3 regions of the Pseudomonas sp. LFS074 genome follow, and region 3 is predicted to be linked to each of the others. Evidence: predicted binding sites of a transcription regulator. Region 3 holds the regulator's gene; each other region holds the start of a gene.
What was found. Region 3 encodes sigma-54, which starts transcription at its own class of promoters, with help from an activator protein. Its sites were predicted from a motif close to ANTGGCATNNANNTTGCTNT; they were not measured.
Positions count from the first base shown of each region.

Region 1: flgB (flagellar basal body rod protein FlgB) is a predicted target of sigma-54. The motif match lies at 3,044-3,063, and genes of this name have one in related genera.
Region 2: glnA (type I glutamate--ammonia ligase) is a predicted target of sigma-54. The motif match lies at 2,803-2,822, and genes of this name have one in related genera.

Region 1 covers NZ_JBFPFV010000002.1:550,390-555,654, reverse strand. The annotation lists gene flgA (flagellar basal body P-ring formation chaperone FlgA) at 103-855, opposite strand; gene ACNQP3_RS20650 (chemotaxis protein CheV) at 933-1,862, shown strand; gene cheR (protein-glutamate O-methyltransferase CheR) at 1,914-2,741, shown strand; gene flgB (flagellar basal body rod protein FlgB) at 3,110-3,520, shown strand; gene flgC (flagellar basal body rod protein FlgC) at 3,523-3,966, shown strand; gene ACNQP3_RS20630 (flagellar hook assembly protein FlgD) at 3,979-4,668, shown strand; gene flgE (flagellar hook protein FlgE) at 4,696-5,265, shown strand, end outside.
Region 2 covers NZ_JBFPFV010000003.1:696,143-701,407, reverse strand. The annotation lists gene glnL (nitrogen regulation protein NR(II)) at 1-934, opposite strand, end outside; gene glnA (type I glutamate--ammonia ligase) at 1,299-2,705, opposite strand; gene thiI (tRNA uracil 4-sulfurtransferase ThiI) at 3,133-4,587, shown strand; gene typA (translational GTPase TypA) at 4,716-5,265, shown strand, end outside.
Region 3 covers NZ_JBFPFV010000001.1:1,070,111-1,075,375, forward strand. The annotation lists gene rapZ (RNase adapter RapZ) at 1-852, opposite strand, end outside; gene ptsN (PTS IIA-like nitrogen regulatory protein PtsN) at 855-1,319, opposite strand; gene hpf (ribosome hibernation-promoting factor, HPF/YfiA family) at 1,332-1,640, opposite strand; gene ACNQP3_RS04915 (RNA polymerase factor sigma-54) at 1,720-3,213, opposite strand; gene lptB (LPS export ABC transporter ATP-binding protein) at 3,389-4,114, opposite strand; gene lptA (lipopolysaccharide transport periplasmic protein LptA) at 4,115-4,639, opposite strand; gene lptC (LPS export ABC transporter periplasmic protein LptC) at 4,626-5,198, opposite strand; gene ACNQP3_RS04935 (KdsC family phosphatase) at 5,207-5,265, opposite strand, start outside.

The DNA.
Region 1 (5,265 bases), on a different contig from region 3:
AGGCACAAATGCATAGCCGCCTGTCAGCAAGCTCGCGAACCCGTTTTCTGACACAGTTTAGGAAAAGCGGTTCCTCACCGCCAGCGCAAATCAATGGGCTGGCTACATACTTACTTCGACCTGGCCGGGGCCGGTCACCCTGGCCTTGATCACCCGTTTGGAATTGAGGTTGCGCACCCGGATCTGTTCGCTCAGGCCGCCCTTGCTCAGGGCTTCTCCGGGCATGCGCACACTCAGGCTGCCACTGCGGGCGATGATCACCACGTGGTCGCCCTTGCGCACTACCTCGGCCTGTTCCAGGTGTTGCGGGGTGAGTACCTGGTCGATCACCGTGGGGCGCAGCATCTTCATGCCTATCGCCTGTTCCAGTTCGGTCAAAAAGCCTTGGCCCAGGGTGCCGACATCGCGCTCGCGCAGGGCCACGTCGCCTTCGCCTACCACGTTGTCGCGCTTGAGCGGCCGGGTCACCACCACCACATCGCGGAACAGCCGCACGGTGGCCGGCACGAACACGGTCCAAGGCGCCGTGCCTTCGCAGCGTACCTTTACCGTGACGCGGCCCAACGGCTGGGCCGGGCTTTCCAGCGAGGCGTCCAGCTGCTGGCTGCACAGCGGCATGCGCAGGCGCGGGTCCAGCGGGTTGACCTGGATCTCGTAACGGCCGGCGGTCTGGGTGGTGGCCAGATAATCTTCGACGCTGAATTCAAGAAACCCTTGAGTGACACCGATAAGCTGTTCAGGCAAGGTAAACGCGTCCGCTACCGTGCGAACGCCGGGCACCAGAAGGCACAGCATGGCCAGCGAGCCAGGCAGCAGGCGCGTCAATCGTCGGAAAAATGTCGTTTTCGTGTACATGGCGCTCAAAAAAGCAAAGCCCGTGCCGACTCGCTACCTGAGTTGCAACGAAAGGCTGAAACATAAAGGAGTCTGGCATGGCAGGTGTTATGGATTCGGTCAACCAGCGCACACAGCTGGTGGGGCAGAATCGCCTGGAATTGCTGCTGTTCCGCCTCAATGGCGAGCAGCTTTACGGCATCAACGTATTCAAGGTCAGGGAAGTGCTGCAATGCCCTGCGCTGACCCTGCTGCCCAAGGCGCACCCGGTGGTGCGCGGTGTTGCCAATATTCGCGGGGCGACCATCCCGATCCTCGACCTGTCGATGGCCACCGGGTTGCGGCCGCTGCAGGAAGACACGCGCAACAGTTTCGTGATCATCACCGAGTACAACACCAAGACCCAAGGCTTCCTGGTGCACTCGGTGGAGCGCATCGTCAACATGAACTGGGAAGAAATCCATCCGCCACCCAAGGGCACCGGCCGCGACCACTACCTGACCGCGGTCACCCGGGTGGACAACCGCATGGTCGAGATCATCGATGTGGAGAAGGTGCTGGCCGAAGTGGCGCCGTCGTCCGAGTCGGTGTCGGCCGGGGTGATCGATGCCGAGGTGCAGGACAAGGCCGTGCTGTTGCGGGTGCTCACCGTCGACGATTCGTCGGTGGCGCGCAAGCAGGTCAGCCGCTGCCTGCAGACCGTGGGGGTCGAGGTGGTGGCGCTCAATGACGGCCGTCAGGCCCTGAACTACCTGCGCCAGCTGGTGGATGAGGGCAAGAAGCCGGAGGAAGAGTTCCTGATGATGATCTCGGACATTGAAATGCCGGAAATGGACGGCTATACGCTAACGGCGGAGATCCGCAGCGATCCGCGCATGCAAAAATTGCACATCTGCTTGCATACTTCGCTTTCCGGGGTGTTCAACCAGGCGATGGTCAAGAAGGTCGGTGCCGATGACTTCCTGGCCAAGTTCAAGCCGGACGACCTGGCCCAGCGGGTGGTCGACCGGATCAAGGCAGCGCATTGAAGCAGCCGGGGGCAGGCCCCCGGCACCAGTGATTTAAAAGAGGCGGCAGTAGTGTCTACGGGTAATTTGGATTTCGAACAGTTCCGGGTCTTCCTGGAGAAAGCCTGTGGCATCCTGCTGGGCGAGAATAAGCAGTACCTGGTTTCCAGCCGTCTCAACAAGCTGATGGAGCAACAGGGTATCAAGAGCCTGGGCGAGCTGGTGCAGCGCATCCAGGCCCAGCCGCGCGGCGGCTTGCGCGAGCAGGTGGTCGATGCCATGACCACCAACGAGACCCTGTGGTTTCGCGATACCTACCCGTTCGAGGTGCTGAAGAACAAGGTCATCCCCGAGTTCATCCGCAACAACCCCGGCCAGCGCCTGCGCATGTGGTCGGCGGCCTGTTCGTCGGGGCAGGAGCCGTATTCCATCTCGATGGCCATCGACGAATTCGAGCGCAGCAACCTCGGCCAGTTGAAGATGGGCGCGCAGATCGTTGCCACCGACCTGTCCGGCACCATGCTGACCAACTGCAAGACTGGCGAGTACGACAGCCTGGCGATTGCCCGTGGCTTGTCCCAGGAGCGCCTGCAGCGCTACTTCGACACCAAGGGGCCGGGGCGTTGGGCGGTCAAGCCGGCGATTCGCAGCCGTGTCGAGTTCCGCTCGTTCAACCTGCTCGACAGCTATGCCAGCCTGGGCAAGTTCGATGTGGTGTTCTGCCGTAACGTGCTGATCTATTTCTCGGCGCAGGTGAAGAAGGACATCCTGTTGCGTATCCACAGTACCTTGAAGCCGGGTGGGTATCTGTTCCTCGGGGCTTCCGAGGCGCTGAACGGGCTGCCGGACCATTACCAGATGGTGCAGTGCAGTCCGGGGATCATCTACCAGGCGAAGTAAGCACAAAGGCCGGCAGCGAAAGTTGCCGGCCTTTTTGTTTGCCTGTGCCGGCCTCTTCGCGGGTAAACCCGCTCCCACAGGTACCGCACCGACTTTTAAAGCTGTGCAGAACCCTGTGGGAGGGGGTTTACCCGCGAAGAGGCCGGCGCAGGAAAAATACTGACGTCAATTTTTTGTTTTGCCGCTTTTGCCGCCCGGCAATTGCCGCTTTCGCCGCTCAAGGCGGAAGGCCTTTGCCGCTTTTCTGGCATCACTCTGACAGCACCTTGCCCTGCAAGCCCGTATTTCCGGGCTTTATGTTGGTTGGCACAGCCCTTGCTATACCTTGCCCAACGATATTCCGGCCAACCTCCGAAGGTTTCCCCGACATGAGCATCAGTTTCGACAAGGCGCTTGGTATTCACGAAAAGGCCCTGGGCTTCCGCGCCCAGCGTGCCGAAGTGCTGGCCAACAACATCGCCAACGCCGACACGCCCAACTACAAGGCGCGCGACATGGACTTCGCCTCGGTGCTCGCTGCCGAGAGCGACAAGCAGCAGAGTGGCGGCCGTTTCAGCCTCGATCGTACCAACAGCCGCCATATCGAGGCCGAGGGCCTGGCCATGGCCGACGATACCCTCAAGTACCGCACGCCAACGCAGCCGTCGATCGACCAGAACACCGTGGACGCGCAGATCGAGCAATCGAACTACACCGAAAACGCCATCGGCTTCCAGGCCAGCTTCACCTTGCTCAACAGTAAATTCAAAGGGCTGGTTTCGGCCCTGCGGGGAGAATGACCATGTCCCTTTCCAGTGTCTTCAACATTGCCGGTAGCGGCATGAGTGCGCAGAACACGCGCCTGAACACCGTTGCTTCCAACATCGCCAACGCCGAGACCGTGTCCTCGAGCATCGACCAGACCTACCGCGCCCGTCACCCGGTGTTCGCCACCACCTTCCAGGACGCGCAGGCCGGCGGCAGCCAGTCGCTGTTCGATGACCAGGGCGAGGCAGGGCAGGGCGTGCAGGTAAAAGGCATCGTCGAGGACCAGAGCAACCTGGAGGCGCGCTACGAGCCGAGTAATCCCGCCGCCAACAAGGACGGCTACGTGTACTACCCGAACGTTAACGTGGTCGAGGAGATGGCCGACATGATCTCCGCCAGCCGTGCGTTCCAGACCAACGCCGACATCATGAATACTGCCAAGACCATGATGCAGAAAGTGCTGACCCTGGGTCAGTGAGGGGGATAGCCGATGACCACTACTACCGACGCCACAAGTGCTTCCGCGATCTATTCGCAATATGCGCTGGCCAGTGACACCTCCAGTAGCAGCAGTACCGACACGCTTGGCAAGGACACCTTCCTGCAGTTGTTGGTGACCCAGCTGCAGAACCAAAACCCGCTCGACCCCCAGGACAACTCCGAATTCGTCGCCCAGTTGGCGCAGTTCAGCAGTCTGGAATCGATGCAGACCCTCAACGACACCGTGGACACCCTGCTCGGCAACTATACCTCGACCCAGGCCTTGCAGGCTTCGTCCCTGGTCGGGCGCTCGGTCATCACCGAGGCGGACGCTGCAACGGTCGCTGCCGGTACCGGCTTGACTGGCCAGATCGACGTCACCTCGTCGACCACCGGCCTGACCGTGAACGTGTATGACGCCGACGGCAATGTAGTGAAGAACATCGACCTGGGTTCGCAAAGTGCCGGCACGGTCAGCTTCAGCTGGGATGGCACCGATAACGATGGGCTGGCGGTGGATGCCGGTACCTATACCTTCGAGGCCAAGGCTACCGTCGATGGCAAGGAGGTCGCGCAGACCACCTACCTGCCGTCGGTGGTCAACAGCGTCACCGTGGGCAGCACTGCAGGTTCGTACACGCTCAATCTGGCAAGTGGCGAGAGCATCGCGCTTTCGGACGTCAAAACTATCGGATCGTAAGCCGGGCATCGGCACAGGAGTCAATCAATGTCGTTCAATATCGGTCTCAGTGGCCTTAACGCAGCCGCCACCAGCCTGGATGTCACGGGTAACAACATCGCCAACGTCGGCACCACCGGTTTCAAATCGGCGCGCGCCGAGTTTGGCGACCTTTACGCCAACTCCCTGTTCCTGGGCGGTTCGCGCTACACCGTCGGTAGTGGTGTAACGACCCAGGCGATTTCCCAGCAGTTCACTCAAGGCAACGTCAGTACCACCGGCGCTAGCCTGGACCTGGCCATCAATGGCAACGGCTTCTTCATCACCAGCAACAACGGTTCGACCACCTACACCCGTGCCGGTGCCTTCGGTACCGACAGCTCGGGTAACATCGTCGATGCCAGTGGCAACCGCCTGCAGGGTTATGGCGTGGATGCCGATGGTAACGTTGTTGAAGGCATTCTTGCCGACCTGACCGTCAGCACTGCAGCGGTGGCGCCCAAGGCCAGTACCAGCCTGAGCGAAACGCTGAACCTCAATTCGTCGGACACGGTGCCCACCGAAACCCCGTTCGATGCCTCGGACACCGACACCTACAACTACACCTTCAGCACCGAC
Region 2 (5,265 bases), on a different contig from region 3:
CCATGGGATAGAAGAGAGTGTCCTGCAGTTCCGGCGGGATGCCCGGGCCGTTGTCGATGATCTCGACCCGCGCCACCAGGCGGTGGCGCACGTGGCCGATGGTGAACTGGCGCAAGGCGCGACTGCGCAAGGTAATGCGGCCCAGCCGCAGCTCATTCTGCGAGCTGATCGCCTGCATGGCATTGCGTACGATATTGAGTACGGCCTGGATCATCTGCTCGCGGTCGATCAATACGTCCGGCAGGCTAGGGTCGTAATCGCGCACCAAAGTGATGCAGCCCTGGCTTTCAGCGTCGACCAGGCTGCAGACCCGCTCGAGCACTTCGTGAATGTTGGTCATGGCCAGCGATGGCAGCTTGTTCGAGCCGAGCATGCGGTCGACCAGGTTACGCAGGCGGTCGGCCTCTTCGATGATCACGTTGGTGTAGTCGCGCAGGCCTTCCTCGGGCAGTTCGCGGGCCAGCAACTGGGCCGCGCCACGGATGCCGCCAAGGGGGTTCTTGATTTCATGGGCCAGGCCGCGCACCAGCATCTTGGTGGTTTCCTGCTTGCTCAGCTGAGCCTCTTCCTTGGTGATGCGCAGCAGCCGGTCGCGTGGGTGCACCTCAAGCAACAGCAGGGTCTGGCCCTGATGCAGGATTGGCGTTACCGCGTAGTCGACGGTGATGGTCTGCCCGGTCAGCGAAGTGAGCTGTGCTTCACGCTTGGTGAATGGGTGCGCCTGCTCGACCGCCTGGCGCAGCGAGCTGAGTGCCTCGGTCGATTCGGTGAACAGCTCGCTGATGAACTGCCCATGGCTACGCTGGCCACTGACGGCCAGCAGCATTTCCGCTGCCGGGTTCATGTACTCCAGGCGCAGCTCGGCGTTGAGCAGCAACGTGGCGGTAGTCAGGTTGTCCAGAAGCAGACGGTGCTGTGCATCGCTGATGGTCATAAGGCGTCGTTGACCTCTTTTGGCGCTTGCCCGGCACTGCTTTGGCCTGGGCCGGACGCGGGGTGGTTCCGCTGGTGCGAGACTCTCGGCAAGAAAATGCAAGAAACAAACCAAAGCTCCGAAAAGAAGCGGAATTTGCCGATAAAGGCCTGGATCTGCGCAACTTCGGACCAGAAAGTCTGGATGAAACGTTTAACTTGACCCAGATTGGGGAGCAAATGAGGGCACGGTGTCAATTTGTGCACCAAGATAGAGCATAGCGTGATGGCGGGGTGGCGGTGCTTCTGCAGGGCGTGCAGAAACGAAAACGGCCTCCCGAGGGAGGCCGTTATGATCACGTCACCGGCACGAGGCGCCGATCAGATCAGCAGCTGTAGTACAGCTCGTATTCCAGCGGGTGTACGAAGGTGCGGACCTTGATTTCCTCTTCGCTCTTCAGCTCGATGAAGGCATCGATGAAGTCGTCGGAGAACACGCCGCCCTTGGTCAGGAACGCGCGGCCTTTGTCCAGCTCTTCCAGAGCCTCTTTCAGGCTGCCGCACACTTGCGGGATGTTCTTGGCTTCTTCTGGTGGCAGGTCGTACAGGTTCTTGTCGGCCGCGTCGCCTGGGTGGATCTTGTTCTGGATGCCATCCAGGCCAGCCATCAGCAGGGCCGCGAAGGCCAGGTACGGGTTGGCCGATGGGTCCGGGAAGCGGGCTTCGATACGGCGGGCTTTCGGGCTGCCGACGTAAGGAATACGGATCGAGGCGGAACGGTTGCGAGCCGAGTAGGCCAGCATTACCGGGGCTTCGAAGCCTGGGACCAGACGCTTGTAGGAGTTGGTCGACGGGTTGGTGAAGCCGTTCAGGGCCTTACCGTGCTTGATGATACCGCCGATGAAGTACAGGGCGGTGTCGGACAGGCCGGCATAGCCTTCACCCGAGAAGGTGTTCTTGCCGTCTTTCCAGATCGACATGTGTACGTGCATGCCCGAGCCGTTGTCGCCGTACAGAGGCTTAGGCATGAAGGTGGCGGTACGGCCGTAGGCGTCGGCAACGTTGTGCACGACGTATTTCAGCGCCTGTACTTCGTCAGCCTTTTTCACCAGGGTGTTGAACTTGACGCCGATTTCGTTCTGGCCGGCAGTCGCCACTTCGTGGTGGTGAACTTCAACGGTCTGGCCCATTTCTTCCAGTGCGTTGCACATGGCAGTACGGATTTCGTGGTCGTGGTCGAACGGCGGAACCGGGAAGTAGCCGCCTTTCACGCCTGGACGGTGGCCTTTGTTGCCGCCTTCCACGTCAGCGTCGGTCATCCACGAGCCTTGCTCGGAGAAGATCTTGAACATCGAGCCGGAAATGTCCGACTTGAACTTCACTTCGTCGAAGATGAAGAACTCAGGCTCTGGGCCGGCGAAGACGGTGTCACCGATGCCGGTGCTCTTCAGGTACTCTTCGGCACGCTTGGCGATGGCGCGTGGGTCGCGATCGTAGCCCTGCATGCTCGACGGGTCGACGATGTCGCAGGTGATGATCAGGGTTGGCTCTTCGGTGAACGGGTCCAGGACGGCAGTGTCGTCGACCGGCATCAGGATCATGTCGGAGGCTTCGATGCCTTTCCAGCCAGCGATGGAGGAACCGTCGAACATCTTGCCGACTTCGAAGAAGTCTTCGTCCAGCGCATCACGCGACGGCATGGTCACGTGGTGCTGAATGCCTTTGGTGTCCGTGAAACGCAGATCAATCCACTTGACGTCATGATCTTTGATGAGTTGAACCGACTTCGACATGTTGTCCTCCGGATGGTCTAGAGCGCGGTGGGCCGCTGCCCTGGAAAAAGGGTGTTGCCGGGCGCGGATAGTCGGCCAAGCTTACCTGCCTCACAAGGGAGCAAATTGCATGCCAGTGCCCGAAAATGGCGAAGGCGGGATAAAAGGGGGCGTTTGTGGGCATTTGGCGTAGGGGTGGCGGGTAAAAATGCACCCTTTAGATGCGAGTTTTGGTGTCAGCGCACCAATACAGTGCGCGATCTGGGCTTTGTGCTTTCTTTGAGGGCTTTCCGCGGGTTTGCACGCGAAAAGGCCGGAACAGGCGGCACAAAACCCGCCTCATGCATTTATCTCAAAGCTTCTGATCAAAAGTTGGTCAAATCCTGAGCAATTTCCGATATAATTCGCGCCCCTCATTTTCGGCAGGCCCTGCGCGCGCTGTTAACCAATGAAACTTATCGTCAAAGTCTTCCCAGAAATCACCATCAAGAGCCGGCCGGTGCGCAAGCGTTTCATCCGCCAGCTCGCCAAGAACATCCGCAACGTGCTCAAGGACCTCGATCCTGAGCTCGCGGTCGATGGTGTCTGGGACAATCTCGAAGTGGTCACCCGCATCGAGGACGAAAAAGTCCAGCGCGAGATGATCGAGCGCCTCACCTGCACGCCGGGTATCACCCACTTCCTGCAGGTAGAGGAATACCCGCTGGGTGACTTCGACGACATCGTCGCCAAGTGCAAGCACCACTTCGGTCACCTGCTGGCCGGCAAGCACTTCGCCGTGCGCTGCAAGCGCGGTGGCCACCATGACTTCACCTCGATGGACGTCGACCGTTACGTCGGCAGCCAGCTGCGCCAGCAGTGTGGCGCCGCCGGCATCGAGCTGAAGAAGCCCGAAGTGCTGGTGCGCATCGAAATCCGCGACCAGCGCCTGTACGTCATCCACAACCAGCACCAGGGCATCGGCGGTTACCCGCTGGGCGCCCTGGAGCAGACCCTGGTGCTGATGTCCGGTGGCTTCGACTCCACCGTGGCGGCTTACCAGATGATGCGCCGTGGCCTGATGACCCACTTCTGCTTCTTCAACCTCGGCGGCCGTGCCCACGAGCTGGGCGTGATGGAAGTGGCCCACTACCTGTGGAAAAAGTACGGCAGCAGCCAGCGCGTGCTGTTCATCAGCGTGCCGTTCGAAGAGGTGGTTGGCGAGATCCTCAACAAGGTCGACAACAGCTACATGGGTGTGACCCTCAAGCGCATGATGCTGCGCGGTGCCGCGCACATGGCCGACCGCCTGGAAATCGACGCGCTGGTGACCGGCGAGGCGATCTCCCAGGTATCCAGCCAGACCTTGCCGAACCTGTCGATCATCGACTCGGCCACCGACAAGCTGGTGCTGCGCCCTCTGCTGGCGAGCCACAAGCAGGACATCATCGACCAGGCCAACGAAATCGGCACCGCCGACTTCGCCAAGCACATGCCAGAATACTGCGGCGTGATTTCGGTGAACCCGACCACCCATGCCAAGCGCCACCGCATGGAGCATGAAGAGAAGCAGTTCGACATGGCGGTGCTGGAGCGCGCCCTGGAACGCGCCAAGCTCATCTCCATCGACCATGTGATCGACGAGCTGGGCAAGGACGTCGAAATCGAGGAAGTGACCGAGGCTCTGTCGGGGCAGATCGTCATCGACATTCGTCACCCTGATGCCCAGGAAGACGAACCTCTGGTGCTGGACGGTATCGAAGTCCAGGCCATGCCGTTTTATGCCATCAACAGCAAGTTCAAGCACCTGGACCCCACGCGCCAGTACTTGCTGTATTGCGACAAGGGTGTGATGAGCCGTTTGCACGCACACCACCTGCTCAGTGAGGGACATGCCAATGTGCGTGTTTATCGTCCGACATAAGACGCCGGGGCTGTATGGCGGCAGTATCCGCCATCGCCCTCCCGACCGCCGGGCCCGCTGAGCCTTAAACAGTACATATTGGCCGCCTACACTGGGCGGCAACCGAATCCTCTGATCGAGATACACTTGTGATCGAAAATCTGCGTAACATCGCCATCATCGCCCACGTTGACCATGGTAAAACCACCCTGGTCGACAAACTCCTGCGTCAGTCCGGCACTCTGGAGCGTAACGAGCTCAACGACGAGCGCGTCATGGACTCCAACGACCAGGAAAAAGAGCGCGGTATTACCATTCTGGCGAAAAACACCGCCATCAACTGGAACGGCTACCACATCAACATCGTCGACACCCCCGGCCACGCCGACTTCGGTGGCGAGGTTGAGCGTGTAATGTCGATGGTCGACTCCGTGCTGCTGCTGGTCGACGCCCAGGACGGCCCAATGCCGCAAACCCGCTTCGTGACCAAGAAGGCCTTCGAAGCCGGCCTGAAGCCAATCGTCGTGATCAACAAGGTTGACCGTCCGGGCGCACGTCCTGACTGGGTTCTGGACCAGATCTTCGACCTGTTCGACAACCTCGGCGCTACCGACGAGCAGCTGGACTTCAAAGTGGTCTACGCCTCGGCCCTGAACGGCATTGCCGGTCTGGACCACACCGAAATGGGCGAAGACATGA
Region 3 (5,265 bases):
GAGGTCGCGGTGGCGGACCTGGACGTTTTTCAGGGTTTGCTGCAGGTGTTGGCCAAGGCGCTCGGTGATGTACACCGAACGGTGATGGCCGCCGGTGCAGCCGATGGCAATGGTGACATAAGCGCGGTTGCTGGCGGCGAAGCGGGGCAACCACTTGAGCAGATAGCCCGAAATGTCGTTGTACATGTCTTCGACATCCGGCTGGGCAGCCAGGTAGTCGATCACTGGCTGGTCGAGGCCCGAGTGCTCTCGCAGCTCGGGCTTCCAGTAGGGGTTGGGCAGGCAGCGCACATCGAACACCAGGTCGGCGTCGACCGGCATGCCGCGCTTGAAGCCGAACGACTCGACCAGGAACGCAGTGCCAGGCTCGGGTTGGTTGAGCAGGCGCAGCTTGATCGAGTCACGCAGCTGATACAGGTTCAGGTTGGTGGTGTCGATTTTCAGGTCGGCCAGGTCGGCGATCGGCCCCAGCAAATCGCTTTCCACGCGGATTGCTTCCGCGAGCGAGCGGTTGGCGTTGGTCAGCGGGTGGCGGCGGCGGGTTTCCGAGAAGCGCTTGAGCAGCATATCTTCGTCGGCATCCAGGAACAGCACGTCGCACTGGATGTTCCGCGCGCGGGCTTCTTCGAGCAATTCGGGGAAGCGCGTCAGGTGGCTGGGCAGGTTGCGTGCGTCGATCGACACGGCAACCTTCGGTTGCAGCAGTTCGGTGTTGATCAGTGCGTCTTCCGCCAACTGCGGCAGCAGCCCGGCCGGCAGGTTGTCGATGCAGTAGAAACCGTTGTCTTCCAGGACATCGAGGGCAGTGCTCTTGCCGGAGCCGGACCGGCCGCTGACAATGATCAGGCGCATGTTCAGTGCTCGTTCTGTACGTCCAGGACAACCTGGAACAGGGCCTCACTGCTGGTGGCCGCACGCAGGCGATCACGGACCTCCTTGCGATCGAGCATGCTGGCGATCTGACGCAGCAGTTCCAGATGCGCATCGGTAGCGGCTTCGGGCACCAAGAGGACGAACATCAGGTCCACCGGCGCGCCATCGATGGCGTCGTAATCGATAGGTGCTTCAAGGTGCAGCAGGGCGCTGACAGGAGCGGAACATCCTTCAAGCCGGCAGTGCGGAATGGCGATGCCATTGCCGAAACCGGTAGAACCGAGTTTTTCCCGGGCGACCAGTTTTTCGAAGACGTCCTGCATCTCCAGTTCTGGCACTTGATCGGCGATGACGGTGGCGACCTTTTCCAGGGCGCGCTTCTTGCTGCCGCCCGGCACGTTCACAAGGGAACGGCCGGGGGTCAGGATGGTTTCAAGTCGGATCATGGATGAGGGGGATCAGCGGGCAGCTGCACCTTGCAGCAGGCTTTGCTGTTTTTCCTTGTGTTTTTTCAGTTGGCGGTCGAGCTTGTCGGCCAAGGCGTCGATCGCTGCATACATATCTTCGTGTTCGGCGTTGGCTACCACTTCGCCGCCGGGAATCTGCAGGGTCGCTTCGACCTTCTGCTGCAGCTTCTCGACTTTCATGATGACCTGCACGTTGGTGATCTTGTCGAAGTGACTTTCCACGCGAGCGAGCTTTTCAAGCACATAATCGCGAAGTGGCTGGGTGACTTCTACATGCTGTCCACTGATATTGACTTGCATACAGCTTCTCCTTTGTTGCCCGTGCATAAAGAAGCAGGTCTTGCACCTGCCCCACAAACGCTGTGGCACATCTCAGGGGCTACATCAGTCGCTTGCGCTCGCTCGACGGTGCGATGCCGAGGGACTCGCGGTACTTGGCGACGGTGCGACGGGCTACCTGGATGCCTTGTGCCTCCAGTAAACCAGCGATCTTGCTGTCACTCAATGGCTTTTTCTGATTTTCCGCTGCAACCAGTTTTTTGATGATCGCGCGGATCGCCGTGGACGAGCATTCTCCGCCTTCGGAGGTGCTGACGTGGCTGGAGAAAAAGTATTTCAGTTCGTAGATGCCACGCGGTGTGTGCATGTACTTTTGCGTGGTAACCCGCGAAATGGTCGACTCGTGCATGCCCACCGCTTCGGCGATGTCGTGCAACACCAACGGCTTCATTGCTTCATCGCCGTGGTCGAGGAAGCCGCGCTGGTGCTCGACGATCTGCGTGGCAACCTTCATCAGTGTTTCATTGCGGCTTTGCAGGCTCTTGATGAACCAGCGCGCTTCTTGCAGCTGGTTGCGCATGAAGGTGTTGTCGGCGCTGGTGTCGGCACGGCGTACGAAGCCCGCGTACTGTGGGTTGACGCGCAGGCGTGGGATGGCTTCCTGGTTCAGCTCCACCAGCCAGCGCTCGCTGTCCTTGCGCACGATGACGTCAGGCACTACGTACTCGGGCTCGCTGGATTCGATCTGCGAACCGGGGCGCGGGTTGAGGCTTTGCACCAGCTCGATGACCTGGCGCAGCTCGTCTTCCTTGATTTTCATGCGCCGCATCAACTGGCTGTAGTCGCGGCTGCCGAGCAGGTCGATGAAATCGGTGACCAGGCGCTTGGCTTCGGTCATCCACGGGGTGCTGGCGGGCAGCTGGCGCAGTTGCAGCAGCAGGCATTCGCCCAGGTTACGTGCGCCCACGCCAGCTGGCTCGAACTGCTGGATGCGGTGCAGTACCGCTTCGACTTCGTCCAGCTCGATATCCAGCTCAGGGTCGAAACCTGCGCAGATTTCCTCGAGGGTGTCTTCCAGATACCCCTGGCCGTTGATGCTGTCGATCAGGGTGACGGCGATCAGGCGGTCGGTATCGGACATCGGCGCCAGGTTCAGCTGCCACAGCAGGTGGCTTTGCAGGCTCTCGCCGGCCGATGTGCGGGTGGTGAAGTCCCACTCGTCGTCATCGTTGCTCGGCAGGCTGCTGGCGCTGGTCTGGTAGATGTCTTCCCAGGCGGTATCGACCGGAAGCTCGTTGGGGATGCGCTCGCTCCACTCACCGTCTTCCAGGCTGTCGGCACTGACAGTGCTTTCCTGGAAGCTATTGTCCTGGGCTTCGGCGGCCGGCTTGTTTTCGGCGTTGTCCGCCATCGGGTCGCTGTTGTCGAAGTCGTCGCCGTCTTCCTGACGTTCGAGCATCGGGTTCGACTCCAGCGCTTCCTGGATTTCCTGTTGGAGGTCCAGGGTGGAAAGCTGGAGCAGACGGATGGCCTGTTGCAACTGCGGTGTCATCGTCAGTTGCTGGCCCATTTTTAGGACGAGCGATGGTTTCATGGCTGGGGCTTAATACCTTGTTCGCCGGCGCGCATGCGCCATCCACTACACGAGGGCGCCGAGGCGCCAGATCAAGCAAGTTTTATGCCTTAAATTGTAGCGTTTGCCTAGAGTACCGTAACAACTTTACCCGTAGTTTTGGGGCTATTTGCCGGTACTCCAGGCGCGCCTCGGGTCAGAGGCGGAACTCGTGGCCCAGGTAAACCTCTTTGACCAGATCGTTGGCAAGGATGGTTTCGGCGTCGCCTTCGGCAATCAACCGGCCATCGTTGACGATGTAGGCGGTTTCGCAGATATCCAGGGTCTCACGCACGTTGTGGTCGGTGATCAGTACACCGATACCTTTGGCCTTGAGGTGGTGGATGATCTGCTTGATGTCGCCGACCGAGATCGGGTCGACACCTGCGAACGGTTCGTCCAGCAGGATGAACTTGGGTGCGGTCGCCAGGGCGCGGGCAATTTCGACGCGGCGGCGTTCACCGCCGGACAGGCTCATGCCGAGGTTGTCGCGGATGTGGCTGATGTGGAACTCCTGCAGCAGGCTTTCCAGCTCCTTGCGGCGGCCTTCGCGGTCCAGGTCCTTGCGGGTTTCGAGGATGGCCATGATGTTGTCGGCCACCGACAGCTTGCGGAAGATCGAAGCTTCCTGCGGCAGGTAGCCGATACCGGCGCGCGCACGGCCATGCATGGGCTGATGGCTGACATCGAGGTTGTCGATCAGTACCCGGCCCTGTTCGGCCTGGACCAGCCCGACGATCATGTAGAAGCAGGTGGTCTTGCCGGCGCCGTTAGGGCCGAGCAGGCCGACGATCTGGCCGCTGTCGATCGACAGGCTGACATCACGTACCACCTGCCGGCCCTTGTAGCTCTTGGCCAGGTGCTGGGCTTTGAGGGTTGCCATTTACTCGGCCTTCTTCTTGGGCTGGATCACCATGTCGATACGCTGACGCGGTGTAGTCACGTTGCCACCGCGACCGGCGGTCGCCACCTGGGTCTGGGTGTTGTAGACGATCTTCTCGCCTTCGGTGGTGTTGCCTTCGTTCTCGACCTTGGCGCGGTCGGTGAGGATCACCAGGTCCTTCTGCGACTGGTACTGGATGGTCACGCCCCAGCCCTTCATCTTGTCCGGCTTGGCTGCGCTCTGCTGCTGCTCGAAGTAGGCCAGGTTGCCCACCGAGGTCACCACGTCGATATCGCCGGAGGCGGAACGGGTGATGGTCACGGTGTTGCCTTTGATCATCATCGAACCCTGGGTGATGATCACGTCGCCGGTGTAGGTGGCCACGCCTTGCTTGTCATCCAGGTGGGCGTTATCGGCCTGGATGCGGATAGGCTGGTCACGGTCATTCGGCAGGGCGAGGGCGCTCGCGCTTCCCAGTGCTGCGCTCAGGCTGAGCAAAAGGGGGAGGGTTTTAACGAGCCTCATACTGTCCTCTTACGTTAGAGAGCAAGTCCATCTTGCCTTCTTTCAAATACGCTTTCATTCCTTTGCCCGTAGTTGTGCCACCGGCGCCGTCGATTCTAACGGCTTGCTCGGTCTGCGCATATTGCTTCTGCGGGAACACGGTCATGCGTGAGCTGGTAATGATGGTTTCACGCTGCTTTTCGTCGGTGCGGGCAACCCGTACCTTGTCGATCAGCTCGACCTCGGTACCGTCCGGGTTGACCTCGGCGCGGGTGCTTTGTACGTGCCACGGGTATTCGGTGCCGCGGTACATGTGCAGGTCCGGCGTGGTCAGCAGGGTAATTTCGCTGGCCTTGAGGTGCTCGACCTTGTCGGCGGTCATTTCGTACTGCAGCTTGCCGTCGGGCAGGAACTGCACGCTGTGGGCGTTGATCGCGTAATAGTCGATGGCGCTTTCGTCGACTTGGGCCACCGGCTTGTCGAGGAAGCTTTCCGGGCTGACATTCCAGTAGCCAATGGCTACCAGCAGGGCGGCGATCGCCCCGAGCAGCACAATGTTTCGGGCTTTCTTGCTGAACATGGGCAGCCTTACAGGTAGTTGGCGTTGGCAGCGTCCAGGGTGCCCTGGGCCTGCATGATCAGTTCGC